2 regions of the Bacillus sp. FJAT-42376 genome follow, and region 2 is predicted to be linked to the other one. Evidence: riboswitches for the same ligand, from Rfam matches in the RefSeq annotation. Region 2 holds a riboswitch; the other holds the start of a gene.

Region 1 (8,018 bases), 2.0 Mb from region 2:
TATACAATTGCGGTGTTGTACACTCAGAGTAAACGAGGCAATAAAACCAGGCTGGACAGGACTTAATCCTGCCATTGCTGACTTTATTGGAGAATTGCTGACTTTATTGGAGAATTGCTGACTTTCTGAGATTGATGGCTGACTTTCCACAAAGAATTGCGTTTGGCGAGTTATGATGAATTTTTTTCAAGTTATGATGAATTTTTAACATTTATGATGAAAAATGCCCTGCTTATGATGAATTTTATTCATTTTATGATGAAAAATCGATCACTTATGCTGAATCCATCAAAACTGATCCGCTCCGTTCACCGCTCCACTCAATGTATTCCTCACTCCTCCAGCACATACGGAATGGAGGATTTCAGCAGACCTCTGATTCCTTCCGGATGGTAAGGCATCCAGCGGTCCGCTGTCTCCCAGTCCATCCATGCAATTTCATCAATGGTCTCTGTATCCTGAATGCTCAATTCACCGCTTATAATTTCAGCTTTAAAGGTGAAAAAGAGAACGTGGGCATGGCTGTTTTCCATAAATGCTTCGTTCACCGAAAGGAGGTCGCCTATTTGAAGGGTCAGGCCGGTTTCTTCAAACGCTTCTCTTTTGGCGGCAACGGGAAGCGTTTCACCCTGTTCCACTGCCCCTCCCGGCATAGACCAGTCATCACGTTTGCTGTTTTTCACCATTAATATTTTCTCATTTGCTTCGTCACAGACTAAGGAATAGACCACATCTTCTCGTTTCATAGGAATTCCTGCTTTCCTCTTTAATGTAGAAAGGAGATGTAAACCAACCGGAATAAATCAGGGTGCCGAAGAATTCAGCCGGCCGGAACGTCACCGTATCTTCTTTATAAGACATGGGGTTCCTTTCGAGATAAAGGGGAGATATTCCTCCCTACAATCAAAAAAAGTGCGGGACAAGCCCGCACTTTCCTTTAAAATTGCAGCGTTTCCCCGTCTTCCGGTATAGAAACTTTTTCTGACCATTCTTTATCCGAAAGGAATTCCTTCAGCCCGGCCCTTGTCAGCAGACAGTGATTGAGTGTTTCCATATGGATCACAGCGAGTTCTGCGTCCGGAGCTGCCTTCTGAGTCTGTTCGATGTCTTCTTTATCCATGGTGATCACATCACCGCTCGTGTATTGGGCGGCCCCTCCGTTTACAAAAATCACTTCAGGGTGATGCTTCTCGATGGCATCTTCCACGTCTTTGCACCAGACGGTGTCCCCTGCTATATACAGCGTTTTTTCTTCAGGATGGCTAAATACGAATCCGGAAACCGTACCGGTGTGCTTCGTAATTTCGCCCCTCCCGTGCTGGCCGCTTGTTTTTGTTATGGTAATATCTCCAAAGGAAATGGACTCTCCCAATGATTGTGCGTGTACAAACCCATCCTGCCGGAGCACTTCTGCATCATTCTCATTTTGAGCGTATAGGGGAAGTTCCTTAGGCAGAGCCTGTTTCGCTGTTTCATCATAGTGATCGGGATGCAAATGGGTAACAAGTACCGCATCCGCCTTTACGATCTCTTCGATGGAGTCAGGCAGACTGACCAATGGATTCCGCTGGTCCTGATTCGGAGTATTCGGAAATGGAGGCATGGCTCCTTTTTCTGCAAAAAACGGATCGATTAAAAATGTTTTTCCAGCGTAATGGACGTGTAATGTCGCGTTGCGGATAAGACGTATTTCCATTCCAAGTTCCTCCCTTTTGTATGATTCTTCTATAGGATAATATAAGAAGGGACGTGACATACATAGATAAGATCAAGTGAATGCGTTGATTTGCTTGATTTATGAAAGAGGTGGAAGAATGCTCGATCAGACCGACGGAAAAATTATCAGCGAACTGAAGAAAAACGGCCGGATCACGATGAAGGAGCTCGGGCGGAAAGTCCATTTGACGGGTCAGGCTGCTTCTGCCCGGGTAATGAAGCTTGAGGACGAGGGGATGATTGAAGGATATACAATCCAGCTCAACGAAAAGAAAACAGGCTACGCGATCCATGCCTTCCTGAACATTTACACAAACAGCTTTAATCATCAGCCCTACCTTGCGTTCCTGAATGAATCCATGCAGTATGTCCGAAAAAATTTTAAAATCAGCGGCGATGGCTGCTATCTGCTGGAATGCCGGTTTCCGGGCAATGAAGAACTGGACGTATTTCTAACAGGGCTGAATAAATTTGTGAATTACAAGCTTTCCATTGTCATAAACGAAACCCATTCTGTGTAAATTTTTCATGACATTTTATAGGCCATTCATCTCTGGGGAAATCCCCGTGCTACTATAAAGATAAAAAGCAATTCGGAGGACTTATAAATGCAATCCAAGTATAAGACATGGCTTGAAATCCTGCTCGTATCCTTCAAGCTTGGATGTACGTCCTTTGGCGGGCCCATTGCCCACTTAGGCTATTTTCGGGAAGAGTATGTGAAAAAGAAGAAATGGCTGGATGATTCGTCTTATGCGGATATTGTGGCGCTATGCCAGTTCCTGCCCGGTCCGGCCAGCAGCCAGGTCGGGCTGTCCATCGGTTTGCTTCGGGGAGGGGTAATCGGAAGCTTCCTCGCCTGGTTCGGGTTTACGATGCCATCTGTTTTCACGCTGATTTTATTTGCCCATTTGTTCCAGGGGTCGGATGTTCAGAATGCAGGGTGGCTGATGGGACTGAAAATTACGGCTGTCGCAGTTGTTGCCCAGGCTGTAATGGGAATGGGGAAATCGCTTGCGCCAGACCGACCGCGGGTAACACTTGCTGTCCTCGCTGCGATCGGTGCCCTGTTTATTCCTTCCGCATGGGGCCAGATTGGGATCATCGCAGCAGCTGCAATCTTCGGGTGCATTTACTATAAAAATGAAAAAGTTCCTGAAGTTCCGAAGCTTGCCGTATCGGTCAGCAAAAAGGCCGCTTTCGGATCGCTTATTTTATTTGCGGCGCTCCTGGTGCTTTTGCCTGTTCTGCGGCATGTATTCCCCGGCACTTTTATGGCTTTGTTTGATGTGTTTTACAGGGTTGGCTCCCTCGTTTTTGGGGGAGGGCATGTCGTTTTGCCGATGCTTGAAAAAGAAGTCGTTCCGCCGGGCTGGGTGACACAGGATGCATTCCTTGCAGGATATGGCGCGGCTCAGGCTGTGCCTGGCCCGCTGTTTACACTGGCAGCCTACATAGGAGCGGTTATATCCGGCATACCGGGTGCCCTCATTGCAACAGCGGCGATGTTTCTTCCGTCCTTTTTGCTCGTTATGGGGGTTCTCCCTTTCTGGAGCAGAATCCGCAGTGTAAAGGCCGTGCAGGCCGGACTGATGGGAGTGAATGCCGCTGTTGTCGGGATCCTTTTAGCTGCCTTATATCATCCCGTTTTCACAAGCGCCATCCATTCGGCCGGGGCGTTTGCGCTTGCGCTGTCAGCTTTTGCTCTTCTTGTCTATTGGAAACTTCCGCCTTGGCTTGTCGTCGTGCTTACGGTGCTCGGTGGCACACTGATGGACCAGGCAGGCCTGCTTTCGTAAAGAGATGTGGTATAATCATGAACAAGGAAGGTGATTTTGATGAGCAGTAAATCATCCATTTTGAAAAAAGTAGTGGATTATGCAAAGAAAAATCCTGACCAAACGAAAAAAGCATTGAACCTTGTAGGCAAAGCCTTAAAAAACCGAAAAAAGTAAGTAGAAGGATGGCCATTTATGGTCATCTTTTTTTATTTTTCATAAAATCCCCATCAAATGGAAAAATAAGTTCATCTATTTATTGAAATGAGGCTGGAACGATGAAACCGATGTCTTCGTCCGAATTAGCAAATTTGTGGTCTACTTACCAGAAGAAGACGATGCTGCTTCGGATCATAGAACATGCATTAGATGTCACGACCCAGAAAGATATCACATCCATCCTTCACTATGCGTATCAGGAAGAAACAAAATTTGTGAAAGAAATCGCCCAGCTTTTAAAAAAGGAAGGGGCGTCCATTCCTGAAGGGTTTGATGAAACCGATGTGAACCGGAATGCGGAAAGGCTGTTCGATCAATATTTTTATATCCGTTTTTTGCGCATGCTGATGAAACTTGGAATCGGACTGAACGCCGTCCATTTATCGATGGTATACAGAAATGACATCCACGATTTTTTCTCGAGAACGTCTGCCCATTCTAATAAAGTGTTCGGAATGTGTACAAATTGTCTTCTTCAAGTGGGCAATGGAACGATTCCTCCGGTTATACAGATGCCGGAACATCCTAAATATGTGGAAAAGGAAAAATATCTGGCAGGATTTCATTTCCGCAAGAGACCGCTCAATGCGACCGAGCTATCCATCATTTATCATATTGTTGAAAACAACAATTTCGGCGCGCAGCTCATGAAGGGTTTGGCGAAGGTAGTGAAAGAGCCGGCTGTCAAAAACTATATGAAGAAGGGCGAGACGCTCGCCATCGATTTGTATCAATCGTATGGCAAGCTGATGGAGGGGAGCGGCATTTCGGTTTCTGCCTTGCCTGGAGCGGTTATTGCCGAGACAAAAACTTCACCATACTCCGATAAGCTGATTATGTATCTGATCAACCTTCTCAGCAGTTTAGGACTGACAAGCAACGCCTTGGGAACGACGTACAGCCTGAGGCCGGATCTTCCGCTGAAAATGGCGCTTTCGGCGAGAGATATTTATTCGTTTGCAAAAGAAGGCGGAAAAATCATGATTGATCATCATTGGATGGAAGAAATACCGGCGGCTGTCATGAAACGCTAGTTGAATTTTTTCCTCTGCATGTTATGATGGACCTGGAAAATAAAATACCGCATTGCCACTAGGGGAGCCTTAAAATAGGCTGAGACCGGAGCAGACTCCGGGACCCTTGGAACCTGATCTGGTTTGAACCAGCGGAGGGAAGTGGGAGATTGTCTGTTTATGATCTTTCCCGCTCTTATCCGCTAAGAGCGGTTTTTTATTTTTAAGCTCTGTTAAACTAGGATGTTGATTTCCGTTTCAGGCGCTAGCTTTCCGCGGGGCGGGCGGTGAGCCTCCTCGCCGCTTTGCGGCTGCGGGGTCTCACCTGTCCCGCTGCTCTCAGCTCGGAGTCTCACGCCTTCCACTTCAATCAACATCAGACTAACAGAGCCTATTTTTACACAAAAACATGCAGGGGGAATTCGGAAATGGCATCTTTTACAGAAACACTGAGGAACGCAACCGATTCAATTTGGGAGGCGAATTTCAATCATCCATTTGTGAAAGGAATCGGCGATGGAACACTCCCTCTTGAAAAATTCCGCTACTACGTCATGCAGGATGCGTATTATTTATCCCACTTTGCCAAAGTACAGGCGCTCGCAGGAGGGATGGCGGATGATCTTCATGTCACAGCCCGGATGGCTTTTCATGCTCAAGGGACGTACGAAGCAGAGCTTTCGCTTCATGAAAAATTTTCCGCACTGCTGCAGATCACCGATGAAGAGAAACAAGCTTTTGAACCATCACCAACGGCATACGCCTACACTTCCCACATGTATCGTTCTGCGGTTACCGGCAGCCTTGGGGAGATCATCGCCTGTATTTTGCCGTGCTACTGGATTTATTACGAAATTGGCGAACGGCTGAAAGAATGTCAGCCGGAAGAGCCGATTTACCGCGAATGGATTGCAGCCTACGGCGGAGAATGGTTTAAAGAACTCGTTTACGAACAGCTCGAGCGTCTCGATCAGCTCGCTCTTGAAGCTTCCGAAAAAGAACGCCAGAAAATGCTCCGGCACTTTACCATCAGCTGCAAGTACGAACTGGCATTTTGGGAAATGGCGTACACGATGGAACAATGGCCGGATGTGGCCGGTGCTGAAGTACGGTAAAAAAACGCGGAACAAATGCTGGCCGGCAGGATCCCAGTCAAGTCAGGTACGGATAGAAATTAGGAGTACGATATGAAGCGGGGCTTTTGCAGCGGAATAGATCCGCGTGCGGACTGAAGTGTCCGATTTCCGATCCAGAACCTCCGATAAATGGCAGCCTCCGGGACACATATGACCAAAAAAGCCGTTCTCCCTAATCAGGAGGACGGCTTTTTCTCAATCTGCTATTTCATCATCAAAAGGATTAATTACATAAATATAAGCGTGGGCTAAGTCGATTCGGAGGATCCATTCCCATGGAACATCCAGTCTTTTATAGATCGCTTTCCAAAACTCAGCGGATTTTGTTTCAAACTCCAGGTATTCCTGAAGAAGCTCCTTATAAGACACTCCCTGGATCTGGATGTTTGAATCCATTAGACGCATGTGGGCGAGGTGCCTGCACTCCAAATCCTGTGCCATTAGAAGTTCTTCCTGTGTGGCCGTTCCGATAACGGTACCGTCCTCAGGAATCGCCGCAAAAACGTTTACATTTTCATCTACTGTTACGGGCTGATCATCGAAGCGCATGAGTCATGTCCTCCTTGTTTTGGAATAGGGTGGTTCTTTCTCTATCATACCTTAAATGTCAGAATAATGACACGATTAAACGCTGGTTTGAGGTCAGAATTTAGGGGAAAACAGGCAGTACGGGCGAGACAGATTCACATAAGGAGGATTTTCATCATGTTCGAGCTTCGGGATGTGCTCACGCTCCTCTGGTCGCTTTGTATTGTTCTGCCTATTGCTTCGTTCATCCACCAACTCGGCCATACGATTATGGCGCTCGTTTTTGGCGGAAAAGGCACCTTTACAATCGGAAGAGGGAAAACGCTGTTTACGTTTAAGTGCTTTACTGTAAAACGCTTATATTTTCTGGATTCTTTTTGCCAGTACGAAGGATTAAAGTATGATAACCGTGCTACTCATGCGCTTGTCTATGGAGGGGGAGCCCTTTTTAATCTTCTCTCGATTTTAATTTTGAATTTCCTGATTATAAAAGGTGTACTGGAACCGCATATGTTTTTCTATCAGTTTGCTTATTTTTCAAGCTACTACGTTATTTTTTCATTGCTTCCGGTCCGTTATTCCGATCATCATCCCAGTGATGGAATGGCGATTTACGAAGTGATCCGGCACGGGAGAAAATGCGATCCCGTTGATTGAGGTCCGGTTCTGTTCAAGCGGCAAAAAAAAACCGCCCTCAGGCGGCTGCGTTACAGTTTGGTCAAGTAATAAAGAAACCAGACAGCGTGGTTCTGTTCATCCGATGCGGCTCTTCTGAATATTCGCTTTATATAGGCGTTTGTTGACTTATCATAAATATTCAAGTAAAAATCCACCGTTTCCTGCTCATCTTTAATGGCTGCATTAAGTCCCTTCTCGTATGTGGATGCACACTCTTCGGTCAGCTGAGGTTTATGCTGGCGCCCGGTCAGAGAGAGGTAAATCTGCGAAATCTCCTCATAATGTCTTTTCTCATCCATTCGAATCTCCAAAATCTTATCCCGCTGTTCCTGTGTCGGCGCCTGCTTGGCCAGCACCTCATAGCAAGTAATCGCTGTGTATTCTCCGTCCAATGCTTTTGCTATATCTTTCGCAAGCAGTGCATTTTGATTCATCTGCCGCTGATATTCTTCGTAATACGAATATTGCATGTCCTTAAAACCCCCTATTTAACTGGCTTGATAAACTATATGACAGAAATTTCAATTTAGTAGTGAAAAGGTTCGGAACATTCTTTATAATAAACTCTAAAACCATCAGAAGGTCCGGCTTTTGGACCGAAACTCAGCTTCTTCATCCCGAGAAGGAAAAAGAGCAGTGAGTGGAATGGAGAAATGAAAATACGATTCTCTTTGGTGAAAGAGAATGCTTTAGGGGGAGCAGCAGATGATCAGACAGTTATCAGAAAAGGACCACGGGCAATGTTTCGCATACATTTCCAAGAAGCCCGCGGAAAATTTATTTTTAATCGGGGACATTGAAGCATTCGGATATGATGAGTCTTTCCAGAAAGTGTGGGGGGATTTTGATGAGGACGGGGAGCTTAAAGGGGTTCTTTTAAAATATGAAGTAAACTATATCCCTTTTTCTTATGGAGAGTTTGACGCGGAGGGTTTCGCAGATATTATGAA
Region 2 (8,018 bases):
TTCCCCCCGGTGAGTACAGGCTCTCTTTCCATAAGCTCCAGCATCATTTTACCCGCAGCAGGACTCAGCAGAATTCCATTGCGGTAATGCCCAGTACATGCATACAGCCCTTTCACTTCAGGATGTCTTTCCATGTATGGGTCCTTGCTTGCGCTTTGCGGCCGGAAGCCGCTCCATGCCTTTTCAAAGTTTGCATTTTCAATCGATGGAAGAATCCGCTTCGCTGTCTCCATTAAGCTGCTCATCCCGGTAAGCGAAACCTCTTTTGTAAAATCGCGTTCCTTTACGGTAGCACCGATTATGTACCGGCCCCCTCTTTTTGGAACGATATAAAATCCATGTTTGTACAAAGGAGAGCCAACCAGCTTTTTCTTACTCAGCACACTGATTATTTCTCCCTTAACCGGATACGTTTCGTACAGCAGATTAAATGATTTCAAAAAAGCCGAGCTCCAGGCCCCTGCAGCAATCAGGACGGTATCGGCATGAAAAATCCGGCCATTTGCTCTGACTCCTGCCGTCTTGCCGTTTTCCACTATGATTTTCTCTACAGTGGTATATTCAAAGATTTCTGTCCCGTAATGCAGGGCAGACTGTTCAAATGCCTTCGTTAACGCGGGGGCTATCACGTGGCCATCCTTTGGATAATACACACCGCCCGTGACATGATTTGAAAGAAGAGGCTCCTGTTTCAGCAAATCCTTCCTTGTCAGCAATTCGGCGGGTTCTCCTGTTTCTGACTGCCATACCGCTGTCTTTTCAAGTGCAGCGAGCTCTTCTTCTGTTTCTGCTATCTTATAAATCCCTTTTTCCTCATAGCCAATATCAATTCCCGATACCTCTCTTAATTCTTTTGAAAGGTCCGGGAACATGGCTCTGCTTTTCCTCGCGAGATCGAACAATGGATCATATTCATCCCACTCCGCCTGAACTCCCAGCAGACCGGCTGCCGCACCTGAACTTTCCTGTCCTGCTTTTCCTTTTTCTAAAATGACTGTTTTGTATCCTTTTTTTGATAATTCATAGGCAGCTGAGCAGCCCATTACGCCTCCTCCGATAATGCATACATCGTATTTATTCATAGGGTCGCCTCCTTGCACCGCGTAAGGGCTTTTCTATATTGATCTGCCGCCTCCGCAGGATTACTGCTATCCCATATTCCGGACATCACGCAGATTCCATCTAAATCCGCCTTTGCTAAATCTTGAATATGCTCAGGAAGGATCCCGCCGATCCCAAGGACATGAATAGAAAGCTGATTGGAGATTTCTTTGGCTTTTTCAATTCCCCGGGGCTGTAACGCCCTCTTGCTCCCTGTTTCAAATAAGTGGCCAAACAGCACTGAATCTGCTCCTTCTGCCTCTGCAGCAGCCGCTTCTTCAAGAGAGTGGACAGACTTTCCCGCATGTAATTCGGGCCATTTCTTTTTTACGAGGAATGGGGAAAGGCTTCTATACCCAAGCTGCACTCTGCTGATCCCTGCGGCCGCTGCTACATCAACCCGGTCATTCATTACAATTTTCCTTCGCGGAATGCCATTTTGTACAAGCAGCATGACTCCTTCAAACACTTCCATGGCTGTTTTCTCTTTTTCGCGAATGTGCAAATAATCTACTTTTGAACCCGCTTCCTTCATAAAATGGAGCACTGCACTGAATGGAAGTTTCCCATTTGTTACGGCATGAAATTCCACCAGATCCCCCCTAACTCGGAATGTAAATCATAAAAAAAAGCGCTTTCCAAAGGGAAAGCGGCTGCAAAAATACCTATTTGCGAACCACTTCCCTTCGCCGGCATTATCCGGATCAGGTGATAAGGGTTAAAGCGTTTCCGCTTCTCTCAGCCTCTGCAGGCACCCCCAGTGAAATGTTCCTATTCATTTAATCTTTTCCTTTGCACTGTCAAGCTGATTTGCTTCGTAATGGCTTTTTCACCTGATCCTGCTGCTCCGGGCATGGGAATGGGTGATTCCGCAATGATGAAAACCTTACAAGACAATAGACATTTTGACCATAATAAAAGCCCATTTCACTAAAAGGAAATGGGCTTAACATACACAAGTACACATAGCCGCTTCCCTCCGCTAGTACGAACTAGATCAGGTATAAGGGTCAAAAACTCAGATTTTTCTCTCAGCCGGCCTACCGGCTCCCCTAGCAAACTTTTCTATTGGTCTTATTCTATAATTATACCATTACAGGTAAATAAATCAAATTTCCTCAAAATACAAATGGGCATGCAGGCTGCACCCCGGATTGAAATCCATTTTGCATTCAGGGCATTTCGAATCACATTCTGCATATTCTCGAACAGTCCATTCTGAACCGCATCCCCCGCAAAGAACAGCTTTTTCATCAAACTTTTCTTTTGGCCATACGGCGGCTGGATGGCTGGCATGCTCCTCATGGCATAAATGACATGGATAGTACTCCATACAGCAATAAAATTTAATCGCGATGATATCAAGCCGGCTATGGTAATGGGTGCAGCGCGTCTCTTCGTCAATAGCGGACCCTTTTACCTCTGCCCGATGATTCCTGATCAGATTCGGTCACTCCTTATCTTCGAAATTGCAGCATCCCGCTGCCCTCTTTATCGAGCATAACATAAATCATACAGGAAATTGAATCTTCTGGATGGCTGGATTCTTATGCACCTGAATCCAGGTCATGTTTCAGCAGACGATAAAAAAAGAACCTCCCGGAATGGCGCACTTGGCGTTCCAGAAGATTCTTTTCATTGATTTTTGGCGCTATGGACTTTTACAAAAAGTCTTTTTTCACTTATCTTCTTTTGTATCGTTGTAATACTGGACGCTGTACTGTGCGCCCTCAGAAACCATTTTGTTATCTTCAATATCCTGAGGATCAGGGTTTCCGCCCTTTTCAACCGGGAAATGATCTTCTTTATTTTTTTCCTTTGAGAACATGGATACAACTTTTCCCTGAGCCTGCTTTACGTTATCAGTCAATTTTTCACGTCTTGACTTGTCCTTAAGATACACCGTTGCCGCAACTCCTGCTGTTGATAAAGCTACACCTGAAATAATAAATCCATTGCGTTTATTCATGGATGATTCTCCTTTCAAAACCAATGATTTGATGTTGATATTAAATTACCCCTCTCTAAATTTGTTAAACATAAAGCTCTGATAAACTTGGCTGTTGATTTCCGTTCTTTCCTTGGGCGGTCGGTAAGGCTTTGCGCGCCTGCGTGGTCTCACCTTTCCCGCTGCTCTAAGCAGGAGTCTCGCGCCTTCCACTTCAATCAACTGGTGTTAAAAATCAACATCAGGTTTTAACAGAGCGAAACATAAAAAAAGAGCCCCTCCAAAATATGGGGGCTCTTGCCGCTTATTCTTCTGATTTTACTACAGCATGACCGCCAAACTCATTTCTTAGTGCAGAAACAACTTTGCCGTGGAATGTATCATTTTCCTGTGAACGGTACCGCATAAAAAGGGACATGGCAATGACAGGAGCAGAAGCCTGGAAATCAAGGGCAGCTTCCACAGTCCATTTCCCTTCTCCCGAAGAGTTCATTACTCCGCGGATTCCTGAGAGCCCGGGATCCTTTGAAAAAGCATTTTCCATTAATTCCATTAACCAGGAACGGATAACGGATCCATTGTTCCAAACTCTTGAAACTTCTTTATAATCATAGTCGAAATCACTCTTGTCCAAGATCTCAAAACCTTCAGCAATGGATTGCATCATTCCGTATTCAATACCGTTATGAACCATTTTGAGGAAATGTCCGCTGCCCGGCTTTCCGGCATGAAGATATCCATTTTCCACAGAAAGGTCACGGAATAGTTTTTCCACCGATGCAAATGCTTCCGGTTCAGCGCCAATCATCGTACAAATCCCGTTTCTTGCCCCTTCTGTACCGCCGCTTGTTCCGCAGTCTACAAAATAAATTCCTTTTTCTTTCAGTTCCTTCCCCCGTCTGATGGTATCTTTGTAATTGGAATTACCGCCATCAATCAGGATATCGCCTTCTCCCAAATGAGAAGAAACTTCTTTAAGAACATTCTCTGTGATGTCTCCGGCCGGAACCATCATCCAAATCACTTTTGGAGAAGGAAGTTTTTCAGCAAGCATTTGAATGCTGTCTGCTGTATCAATTCCTTCAGCCTTTATGTTTTGCAGTGCTTCAGCACTTACGTCATTTGCGATCACTTCATAGCCATGATCCTTCATATTCAGGGCGAGATTGTATCCCATTTTCCCCAGCCCAATTAAGCCTATTTTCATGATGCTGCCTCCTTCAATCTGTACACAAACTCTATGTATTCCTCCACATTACTATACCATTATTTGATGAAAACTGACGAAAAAACTTCTGGAAAGCATTTCAAAATCCAATTGCCGCTCTTCTTAACCAACCATGCATAAATAACCTTCTTCAAGACAATCTAAGAAAAAGGCTATGTTAATGCATGTTGTTTATTTTTAACACCTGTTGATAGGAGCGGAGGGCGTGAGACTCCTGCGGGAGCAGCATGACCTGTGAGACCCCGCAATGGCGAAGCCAGGAGAAGGCTCACCGCACGCCCCGCGGAAAGTGAACGACTGCTAGCTGCAATCAACAGCCGAGTTTAACAGAGCTAGAAAAAAAAGGAGGGATCCGAATGAAAAGAATGACACTTTTCCTTCTTGGATTCACCATGCTTCTTTCCGGATGTATGGGAAATGGAAATGCCAGTGACAGCGGTACACAAAATAAAATGATGAATTCCGCTAACAGCGTGAATGAAAAACCGCGAGTAGATCAAATAAGCAATAAGACAAAAGATATTACTCATTCAGAAACGGAATTTAAGAAAAGAAAAATTGAAACCATAGGATTTCTTGAGCCAGTGGATGCGAATGCTGCGGCTAAAGAAGTGCGGAATACTGGAAATCTGCTCTCTTATACGGCGTTTTTCAGCTATCGGGTGAAGGAAGATGGGAGCCTGATTCCGCTCGATGATAAAAAGCCGCTCGCAGCTGTTAAGGAAACATCAACTACACCGATGCTCGTACTGACCAATTTTATGGACGGCAATTTTTCTCCGGATATTGCCCATAAAATATTTACCGATAAAAAGGCCTCCGAAAATTTAATTGCGTCTGTTCTCAAAACGATGAAAACAAATGGCTACAAGGCTTTAAATATTGATTTTGAACATATCCGCGAAAAAGACAGAGATCTTTTTAATGGCTTTCTTGAAACCATCATTCCGCGCATTCAAAAAGAGGGCTATATCGTCTCCACCGCCCTTGCCCCTAAAACAAGTGATAAGCAGGCCGGGCCGTGGCACGGGGCCCATGATTACAAACGCCATGGGGAATTAGCGGATTTTGTTATTCTCATGACATATGAATGGGGCTGGTCTGGCGGACCGCCGATGGCTGTATCTCCAATCGAGCAAGTAAAAAGCGTTGTGGACTATGCCCTGACAGAAATTCCAAGAGATAAAATTGTAATGGGAGCTCCGCTATATGGATACGACTGGATTCTTCCTTACAAAAAAGGCAACTCATTCGCAAAAAGAATCGCTCCTCAGGAAGCAGCAGATTTAGCAGTGGCCAAAGGGGCTGAAATCCAGTTTGATAATAAAAGCCAATCCCCTTTCTTCTATTACAAAGCAGCGGATGGGAAAAAGCACGTGGTTTGGTTTGAAAATGAGCAAAGTGCGCGGGCAAAGTTTAAATTGATTCAGGATTACAAACTTCGCGGAGTTGCTTATTGGGTTCTTGGAGAACCGTTCCCTGAAAACTGGGAATTATTAAATGAGCAGTTCAAAATTAAGCATCCTAAATAAGAGAAGAAAAAAACCGGACAGCATACACCAGCTGTCCGGTTTCCGTTAATTGATATAGGTCATCGTTTTTTTATCATAGCGGATCGTATACCCGCCGCCCAAGTCCAGGCTGTTTCCATCAATGCCATAAACCCGGTATTCTTTATTTTTATTAAGAACAGTGAAAGGAGTTCCATCCGGACTGTAAAAATCGGTATCAGCTGACAGTTTAATGCGTCCTAAATGGTAAACCGGCTTGTCCGATGCTGAAATATAATATCCGCCGCCTACCTGGTATCTGCTGTCATCGTAATCATATACTCTCAGCGCTTCACCTTTTTGGAAAATTCTGTGCACTGAGCCATCCGGACTGTACATGATTGTATTTGTATTATTTACAAGCGCTCTTCCTATGTACGCACCCATCTTGCTGCTGTTTGCTTCAATCAGGTAGCCTCCGCCTACATCATAGCTATTGCCGAGTACTCCATATACACGAATGCTCTCATCTTTTTTGACCGTTTTATAAAAGGTTCCATCCGGATTCAGCATATCGACATCTGAACTGATCATAAGCCTTGCTACAGGAAGACCGTGGTTTGCCGGAAGATAAACGTTCGGAATGGCAAGCGTCATTTTTGCCATATCCATATGGATTTGTAAGACTTTCTCTCCATATCCTCTTCCTGGTACAGCCCATCTTCCATTTAAATCAGACCACAAAGGAGCAATGCCTCGTTTAACCAGATTAAAGCGGGGATCGGCAAGAACCGTATTGAGTGGCTCCGTACTCGCATATGCCTTTAAATGCTGGATATGGGCACGCACCCCTTCATCAGGTGAAGAAAAATAAGCTCCTTTGACACCGCCGCCGGTTGTTCCTATTCCTGCATAATTATTTTGTTCGGGAACGACATCTCCCCCAAATTTAAAAAATCCAGTTTCATGGACAGCCTGAGCAAAGGCGATATCACCGCGTACCCCCTCTTTTCGTCCAATTTCAAGATAAAGATCAGCAAGCTGATAAATATTTACACTTGTTAGTTTGGGAGTCGGATAGGTTAGGAGAACATAATCACCCATTTGCTTCGAGGTCAGCATAGAGGCCCCCATAATAGGCATTGAATCCGCTTTGGCAGGGGAATTTGGAATAATAAAACTCAAAAGGAAAATAACCACTAAAACTAAGGGATAAGGACGGGTGTCTTTTAGCATATTTGTATAACTCCTTTTTCCATTTAGTAAACAACAAGTCATATTATAGCAAATAATAGATAAATAGTTATTTATTTCTTGTAATTTCTTTTGAAATCTGTCATTTTTTGCAGAATCAAGCCATTCAAGAAAAAACGCGGTGCCCTGTAACACTTAGGCTATGATTATTTTTCTTAGCTCTGTTAAACTTGGCTGTTGATTTGCGTTACAGGCACTCGCTTTCCACTTCAATCAACTGGTTTTAAAAATCAATATTAGGCTTTAACAGTGTCTTTTTCTTTGCAAAAAGAGAAGCTTTCCAGTAAGCCCCTTTTATAGATGTCTACCCGCTTGTTTTCACTGATTTCCGTTCCAATCAGCCTAATCCATTTATTTAGATCAAACGATTTCTCACAATAAAACCCCCGGTATGCTTCAAATCATGAAAGCATACCGGGGGTTTTCTATTCCACTCCATTATGTTCTGACAGCATCTTAAGCGCGGCTGTACAGATTAAAAAAATTATATTGAATGAGGCTAATTTCCTCTTTGGGATTCTCCGCTTTTCCGCCATCCGATTGTGTCTGTTTTCCGAGATTCTCAACCATTTTTAATAACGACTTATGCCTGAACTTCTTCAACTGGCTGATTGTTTATGAATTTCCGGTACTTGGCGACTGCAAAAGCAATCGTTCCTGCCCATAAAATGAGAATTGCTGCATAAATGAAAGGGTGAAGACTCTGATCTGGGACCCAGATTTGCAAAAGGGTTTTTGCATTCGTGAGAACAATAAATCCTCCAACCAGCACTCCAAGCAGATGAGCCGGAATTTTCCTGACAAGCCAGGCAGCTATTGGTGCAGCAATGACTCCTCCAAGCATAAGCGCACCTGCCCAAAGCCAATTTACCTGCTCCCACCCCAGAGATAAAATGAAGCCAATGGACGCCGATAAAGCAATGGCAAATTCACTTGTATCCACGGTACCCACTACTTTTCTTGCTGACGTCCCTTTTTGTGAAAGAAGAACCGGAGT

The links. Region 2 has a riboswitch for thiamine pyrophosphate ahead of CEF21_RS18420 (thiamine phosphate synthase). Riboswitches for the same ligand answer to the same signal wherever they lie in the genome.
Region 1: it holds a riboswitch for thiamine pyrophosphate, as region 2 does, so the genes downstream of both, tenA (thiaminase II) here and CEF21_RS18420 (thiamine phosphate synthase) in region 2, are expected to answer to the same signal.

What each region holds. Positions count from the first base shown of each region.
Region 1 is NZ_CP033906.1:1,421,871-1,429,888, forward strand. Features, by position in the region: gene CEF21_RS07265 (NUDIX hydrolase) at 333-746, opposite strand; gene CEF21_RS07270 (MBL fold metallo-hydrolase) at 938-1,696, opposite strand; gene CEF21_RS07275 (Lrp/AsnC family transcriptional regulator) at 1,815-2,237, shown strand; gene chrA (chromate efflux transporter) at 2,325-3,515, shown strand; gene CEF21_RS07285 (DUF3231 family protein) at 3,773-4,747, shown strand; TPP riboswitch at 4,798-4,904, shown strand; gene tenA (thiaminase II) at 5,155-5,841, shown strand; gene CEF21_RS07300 (hypothetical protein) at 6,058-6,411, opposite strand; gene CEF21_RS07305 (RIP metalloprotease) at 6,568-7,047, shown strand; gene CEF21_RS07310 (ferritin-like domain-containing protein) at 7,098-7,538, opposite strand; gene CEF21_RS07315 (GNAT family N-acetyltransferase) at 7,774-8,018, shown strand, end outside.
Region 2 is NZ_CP033906.1:3,660,262-3,668,279, forward strand. Features, by position in the region: gene thiO (glycine oxidase ThiO) at 1-1,082, opposite strand, end outside; gene CEF21_RS18420 (thiamine phosphate synthase) at 1,079-1,693, opposite strand; TPP riboswitch at 1,766-1,870, opposite strand; TPP riboswitch at 2,059-2,165, opposite strand; gene CEF21_RS18425 (CHY zinc finger protein) at 2,210-2,542, opposite strand; gene CEF21_RS18430 (hypothetical protein) at 2,780-3,070, opposite strand; gene gnd (phosphogluconate dehydrogenase (NAD(+)-dependent, decarboxylating)) at 3,354-4,256, opposite strand; gene CEF21_RS18440 (glycosyl hydrolase family 18 protein) at 4,634-5,809, shown strand; gene CEF21_RS18445 (glucosaminidase domain-containing protein) at 5,855-6,889, opposite strand; gene CEF21_RS18450 (sulfite exporter TauE/SafE family protein) at 7,605-8,018, opposite strand, start outside.